Linked DNA regions of Pyrococcus horikoshii OT3. The protein of the gene in region 2 interacts with the protein of the main gene of each other region in a pairwise test. Links are inferred from orthologs where the notes say so. Each region holds a gene or a part of one and is shown on either strand. Other genes may lie near its edges. The genes, in order: PH_RS07770 and PH_RS04530.

Evidence for each region.
Region 1: the proteins of PH_RS04530 (region 2) and PH_RS07770 interact in binary tests that used the Methanocaldococcus jannaschii proteins (3 or more experiments, as listed by UniProt). The link is inferred for Pyrococcus horikoshii OT3 from one-to-one orthologs.

What each region holds. Positions count from the first base shown.
Region 1 is NC_000961.1:1,450,556-1,453,744, reverse strand. The notes cover bases 187-3,049. They hold PH_RS07770 (RNA-guided pseudouridylation complex pseudouridine synthase subunit Cbf5), read left to right. Parts: upstream 187-1,047; coding sequence 1,048-2,052; downstream 2,053-3,049. Other genes in these bases: PH_RS09615 (class I SAM-dependent methyltransferase), read left to right, coding at 2,661-3,049; PH_RS07765 (hypothetical protein), read right to left, coding at 2,112-2,597; pfkC (ADP-specific phosphofructokinase), read right to left, coding at 187-935. In the rest of the region: more of pfkC, read right to left, coding at 1-186; more of PH_RS09615, read left to right, coding at 3,050-3,189. UniProt on the Methanocaldococcus jannaschii protein: Could be responsible for synthesis of pseudouridine from uracil-55 in the psi GC loop of transfer RNAs.
Region 2 is NC_000961.1:873,337-876,517, forward strand. The notes cover bases 320-3,174. They hold PH_RS04530 (RNA-protein complex protein Nop10), read right to left. Parts: upstream 1,911-3,174; coding sequence 1,728-1,910; downstream 320-1,727. Other genes in these bases: PH_RS04520 (CARDB domain-containing protein), read right to left, coding at 320-710; PH_RS09885 (hypothetical protein), read right to left, coding at 697-852; PH_RS04525 (proteasome assembly chaperone family protein), read right to left, coding at 928-1,731; PH_RS04535 (translation initiation factor IF-2 subunit alpha), read right to left, coding at 1,917-2,744; PH_RS04540 (tRNA pseudouridine(54/55) synthase Pus10), read left to right, coding at 2,810-3,174. Also shown: more of PH_RS04520, read right to left, coding at 1-319; more of PH_RS04540, read left to right, coding at 3,175-3,181. UniProt on the Methanocaldococcus jannaschii protein: Involved in ribosome biogenesis; more specifically in 18S rRNA pseudouridylation and in cleavage of pre-rRNA.

The DNA.
Region 1 (3,189 bases), 580 kb from region 2 along the record:
CTATTATAGGTGAATATTCTATCCGCTAACTCTCTGTATCCAAGAACACTTAAAATCTGGGCTATTTCCGCTTCGTCTATTCCAACGCTGTCGACAAATGGTAATATATTTGTAATTATCTTCTTTCTAAGCTTTCTATCCTGGACGGATGCAAATTCTACGTGAATTTTGACATCTTTTTCTTTAAACTCTATTATATCTTCCTTAGCCCTCCTTAAGTAATAGTTGGCATCTTTACCATCAGAATATTTGGTTCTTAAGCCTTGATATCCTGAAAATATCGCTCCATCAACCTCTTTCCCGATCTCTCCCAAAAACGGTTTGATGTCTTCCCTTGTTTCTATTCTACTTATGCTTTCGAATCTAGCTGAAACTATAAACCTCCCAGAGTTGGGAATCTCTATAGTTTCATCCCCAAGCTTAAATTTCAATCCCTTTCTAAACTCGAATATCCTGTTTATTTTTAAGGGATCTCCCTCTCTATATGCCTCCTGTATAGGTTTAAACTGTAATTCTCCATTTTCAACGACAGGATATAAGACGCCTTTCTTGAAAAGTTCTGCTAGTCTTTTTGGTAGGAATGGAGTGTATGCTATAACCTTCCTTATTTTAAGTCCAGCGAGGGTATTTGCGATAATCCCTGCTTGACCCCCCAATCTTTCCTCTTCATACCTGAAAGTTTTATCAAACCATTCGTTCATTTTCTCATTGACCAGGGGGACAGCTGCTGGCTTACCTAATTTAAGGGTATGAACTAGTCTCGCAACAAAGTCTATGGGCTCATTGATCTCTCTCGGATATTCTTCGATCCTTCTCTTAACTTCGTCTGGATCAAAGGCATTTATAAGATTTTGAATCGTTTCTTGATTTAATTTTACTATCGCGTCAATATTTGCATTATATGCAGTATAAATTGAGAGATGCTCAGGTATCATCTCCTATAACCCCCTTCTCACACTACATTAACTGAGAGATAATCTCTTAACTTATAAATTTTTCAACAAGAATTTATAAAACTAGACGGGAGATTTTCTCTGGTGAGGTGGTATGGCGAGAGATGAGGTAAGGAGGATGCTTCCCGCTGATATTAAAAGGGAAGTGTTAATAAAAGATGAAAATGCTGAAACGAACCCTAAATGGGGTTTTCCTCCTTACGAGAGGCCTATTGAGTTGCACATTCAATATGGAGTTATAAATTTGGATAAACCTCCTGGGCCTACCAGTCATGAGGTAGTTGCATGGATAAAGCGAATACTTAATCTAGAGAAAGCTGGCCATGGAGGAACTTTAGATCCTAAAGTTAGTGGAGTTTTACCAGTTGCTTTAGAGAAAGCAACTAGGGTAGTTCAAGCTTTACTTCCAGCTGGAAAGGAGTATGTAGCTTTAATGCATCTTCACGGAGATGTCCCGGAGAATAAAATAATTGACGTCATGAAAGAATTTGAGGGAGAGATAATTCAGAGACCACCCCTAAGAAGTGCCGTTAAGAGGAGACTTAGAACTAGGAAAGTTTATTATATAGAAATTCTGGAAATAGATGGTAGGGATGTTTTATTTAAAGTAGGAGTCGAGGCCGGAACGTATATAAGGTCTTTGATCCATCACATTGGCCTTGCCCTCGGCGTGGGTGCTCACATGGCGGAGTTGAGAAGGACTAGGAGCGGACCCTTTAAGGAGGATGAAACTTTAGTTACGCTTCATGATCTAGTTGATTATTATCACTTCTGGAAGGAGGATGGAATAGAAAAGTATCTCAGAAGGGCTATTCAGCCAATGGAGAAGGCCGTCGAGCACTTACCGAAGATCTGGATTAAGGATTCAGCAGTAGCTGCTGTAGCTCATGGTGCTAATTTAACGGTTCCTGGGATAGTTAAGCTTAACGTTGGGATTAAGAGAGGTGATCTAGTGGCCATAATGACGTTGAAGGATGAACTGGTAGCATTGGGAAAGGCTATGATGACCTCCCAGGAAATGATGCAGAGAAGCAAGGGGATAGCGGTAGACGTTGAAAAGGTATTTATGCCCAGGGATTGGTATCCAAAGCTTTGGTAGGCTTTGATGGAACTTTCCACTAAGTCTTTGCCAATGGAAGCATCCTCTCATCTTTTTGCTTAACATGTTTTATTAGCTGTAACGTTTTGCTTTACTTCAAATCTTACCCTAACGAAGTCAGTTCCCCTACTTTCTACGTTAATCGTATCGTAAATTACCGAAAGGGTGTATTTTCCCTTGCTCACGTTCCACCAACAGAGATCTACTAGATATTCTGTTTCCAACCCTTCTCCCGGTTTAAGAATTTTAGTCTGCTTCTCCGTTAATGGTAGGTAAGTCGGTACAGGGCCCTTGAATTTCAGCGTTTCATTTCCCTTATAAAGCTGGAACTTTAAGGTTACGAAGTATATGGGCATGGCCACCCTAACAGTTGAATTTCCAACGTTTTTTATAAATATCCTCACAAGGACTTTGTTATTTCCCCTTTCTTCTATTTTAGTTCCCATTCGAAGTTGTCCAAACTTTGATGCAGTTTTTTCCTCTTGGGCTAAACAGCCAAAGAGAATAGCAACCATTGTGATAACTAATATTAGTTTAAATTTCATATACTCACCTCAGTTTAACTTTTACGTCAAGCTTTTTAACTATTTTGGAGCTTGATGTTTTTGATGCCCCATTATTACTCAAGGGATCAATCAACGCCAATGAAGACTAAATTAATCGAAGTTTGCATTAGAGGTTATTGTTTTAAATTTATAACAGCTAGTGGCGTTTTCTCCTTTGGGAAGCTCGATAGAGGGACTGAACTCTTGATAAAAAACATGATTTTAAAACCCGGATGGAAGGTTCTCGATCTGGGCTGTGGATATGGTCCAATAGGTATCGTAGCTTCACGTTTTGTTGAGTATGTAGTTATGACGGATATAAACAAAAGGGCCGTAACAATAGCAAGGAAGAATATGAAGCTCAACAACGTGAGCAATGGGGAGGTTAGGCTTGGGAACCTTTATGAGCCCGTTGAAGGAGAAAAATTTAACTCAATAATAACTAATCCTCCCGTTCATGCTGGAAAGGATGTTCTGAGGGAAATAGTTATAAATGCTCCCAATTACCTTCACGATGACGGTATGCTACAGTTAGTTATTAAGACGAGGTTAGGGGCAAAGTTTATTAAAGAGTTAATGCAGGACACCTTCA
Region 2 (3,181 bases):
AACAGATCATAGTCATGATAAGAATACTCTAGAGATTTGTAGCTCCAGGTTATAGTTCCGTTAGAGTTTATTATGACTTGAAAGTTTATATTATCTACAATTTCACTCTCATAATCTTCATATGTTGATGCCAGCCACTCGATCACGATCTTGTCTTGAAGGTTAACTAGGAGGAGGTAACCATCATATGTCACGAGATCCTCATCGAGTCCAAAGATCACGTCACTCTCGTAAAATTCTCCCTCTTCATGTATTCCGTAGTAATCCTCAATTCTTGGCTCCTCATACTCCTCAAGAAGCTCAATCAGGCCGTTAGTATTTACAGCTATCTTCTTTATCTCCCTCCCAAAGTAGTTAAGCGAGAATGGAAGCTCATAAATGAAGTAGCCATCATCCTCCCTCATTATAACGTTTCCATCTCTAAGGTATTCTCCGTAGGTTGCCTCAGTTGCACTTTCAATGTACTCACTTAAGTTCATCCATGTAAATGAGATCTCACTAACATTTGGGGCCTCGATAGGGGAGAAAACTGAAAACGTTAGGTTACAAGACCCAGCATCATATAGCGTTGCGTTGATAACTACACTGTCTCCAGCGAGATAATAGTCAGCAAATACTTTAGTATCTTTACTACCTTCCCCTAGCGCCCAAGGTGGTATTAAAGAAATAAAAAGGATGAGCGTTAAGATTAACCCCTTAATATTTATCATTTTCCTTTACCTCCATTGACTTCTCAATCTGAAGAACGAGAAACTTTTCTTCAGCCCTAAGAACCTTGAGGACAGTTTCCCTATCTACCCCCGTAGAATGAATTATGTACTCTACAAGCTCTTCACCAATCTCCCTAAGCAATATGATCCACCAAAAAATTATAGGAAGAAGTAGGAAATATGATGTGGGTTTGAAGAAAATAATCAAACCCAGGAATTAGAGGTATCCCCTATCCTCCTCTTCATGGGTTGGCCTAGGTAGTTGTTGCTCCATTATAGTCCTTTGCATTTCCTCAACCTTTCTGAGTATCTCTTCCGTTTCTTTAGCCCTCTCCTCCAATGCGGTCATGTCTATTTCAAGTCCAAGTATCTTTGCTACTGCTGTCAGAACGGCCTTTGCGGCCTTCGCATCAACTATGTATCCCAAGCTCTCACCGAGCAGGCTTATCCCGAACATGCCTCTTAACTTCCCTATCCCCAAAAGAAGACCTGCAGCACCTACTATGGCCCCTCCCTCATCTTCCCTCCACATGACGTTTACTTTGCAATCCTTCAGTTTCTCTTGATAATATGAGATTAAATCCGGGTGCGTAACCGCCGCTAAAACTCTAGGTTCGCCCTGAAGCTCTGGAACTTGATAACCGCCCATGGTTATTATCTCCCTCGTCCCAAATTCCTGGACAAAGTCGAGCATTTTTCCGGCCACTTCGAAGTGGCCGTAGCTATCGGTAGGAGGAACCTGGGTATCCCCCGTGACGATTATCAAATCCCTATGCTCATCGTCAGGGCTCTTCCAGTAGTAAAATTCATTCTTCATCAACTCAACTATCGAGCCTTTCCTAATCAAAACCTGATGCATGAAGTGCGGTGAATACAGTTCCGCAAACTTCTTAGCCTTTAACTCTTGAATTAAATGCTCAGCAGCAAGTTTTCCAACCAATCCAATCCCAGGAAGACCCTCTATAAAGACCGGATCATAAATATCTGGCCTCTCATGAACAACAATTATGGTTTCCTTCATTTTTCCTTCCTCCCAATTCCTAGGAGTTCTCTCTTTAACCTCCTCCTATATTCTCCATATGGATCTTCAGGTGAGAACCTTGGTGGATGTGCTACTTTAGTCTTTTCCCCGCACACTGGGCATATCTCTTTAAGGGTATACCTCCCACATCTAGGGCACTTCCTTATTCTAAACCTCATCTCCCTTCACTTCTTTCTCTTCTTAACCTTCCTTATTCTCTTCTCCTTCCTCAACAAAGTTGCCTCTCCACCTGCTTGCTTTATAACCCTAAGTATCTCCTCCGCTATATCCTCGAGAACTTCTTCGGCCTTGTAGTAGTCTGGGGCCGTGATGTCTATCCTATACCTCGGTGCTCCTTGATATGTGAACTTAACTTCAATATCTTTCTCCTTGTTAGCTCTATCCCTGGCCCTTATCAAAGCTTCCTTTATTATCTCAACTCCGTTTGGCTTTGGAACGGTTATCTCAAATTCTGCATCTATAGTTACAGTTGGAACCTCAACGTAGTTCTCCACTATCTCCTTAAGAACGGGTAACCATTCATCAGGAACATGACCTTTTAAAACTTCAATTCCATCCTTTGCAGCATCTTCAAACGCTGCATAGACCTCTCCCCATTCTTCTTCCAGCGGAACCCAAACCTCCCTCCACGCAGCTTCAAAATCTTTTCCAAGCTTCTCCGCTGCGAGTCTTAGTAAGTTCTCAGCTTTCTGAGCTCTCTTAAACTCCTGTAGCTTTGCCTTCCTCTGTTGCTGTGTAACTCTTCTGAGACTTAGATCTATATGACCCTTCCTTGGATCAACCCTGATAACCTTGGCAACAACTTTCTGTCCCTCTTTGAGGTAGTCTCTAATGTTCCTAACCCACGTCGAGGCCACTTCGCTTATGTGCATGAACGCTTCCTTCCCAGGATACTCATCAAGCTCGAGGAATGCTCCATAATTATGAATCCTCTTGACAGTAGCGACTACAAACTCACCCTCCTCCGGATATTCCCTGGCCTTTCTTGGCATTGTCTCACCTCCAAGAAGTGCATCCAATGAACATCCTTTTAAAGTTGCCCCTTAAAATTCCCTTGATGATAATTGAAAAAGCCAGAGAAATCCTAGAAAAGCACCCTCTTTGCAATCACTGTCTCGGAAGGATGTTTGCTAAGCTAGGAAAAGGAACCAACGAGGAAAGGGGAAAGGCCATAAGGCTGATTCTTAGCATGGAGCTTAATAGGGAAGTTAAAGAACCAGAGAACTGCGAACTCTGTCAAGGAATTTTCCGAAGAATGAATGAACTTTTAGATTTGGTGAGGAACGCCGTTGAAGATTATGAATTCCAGACCTTTCAGATAGGTTCCAGGTTTCCCAAGGATATTCTAGAAAAAGAGAAAAAGATCTGGGAGGAGTTCGGAATAACAACTGGGGAACCAATTAATAGAGAATTCAATAGAGAACTGGGA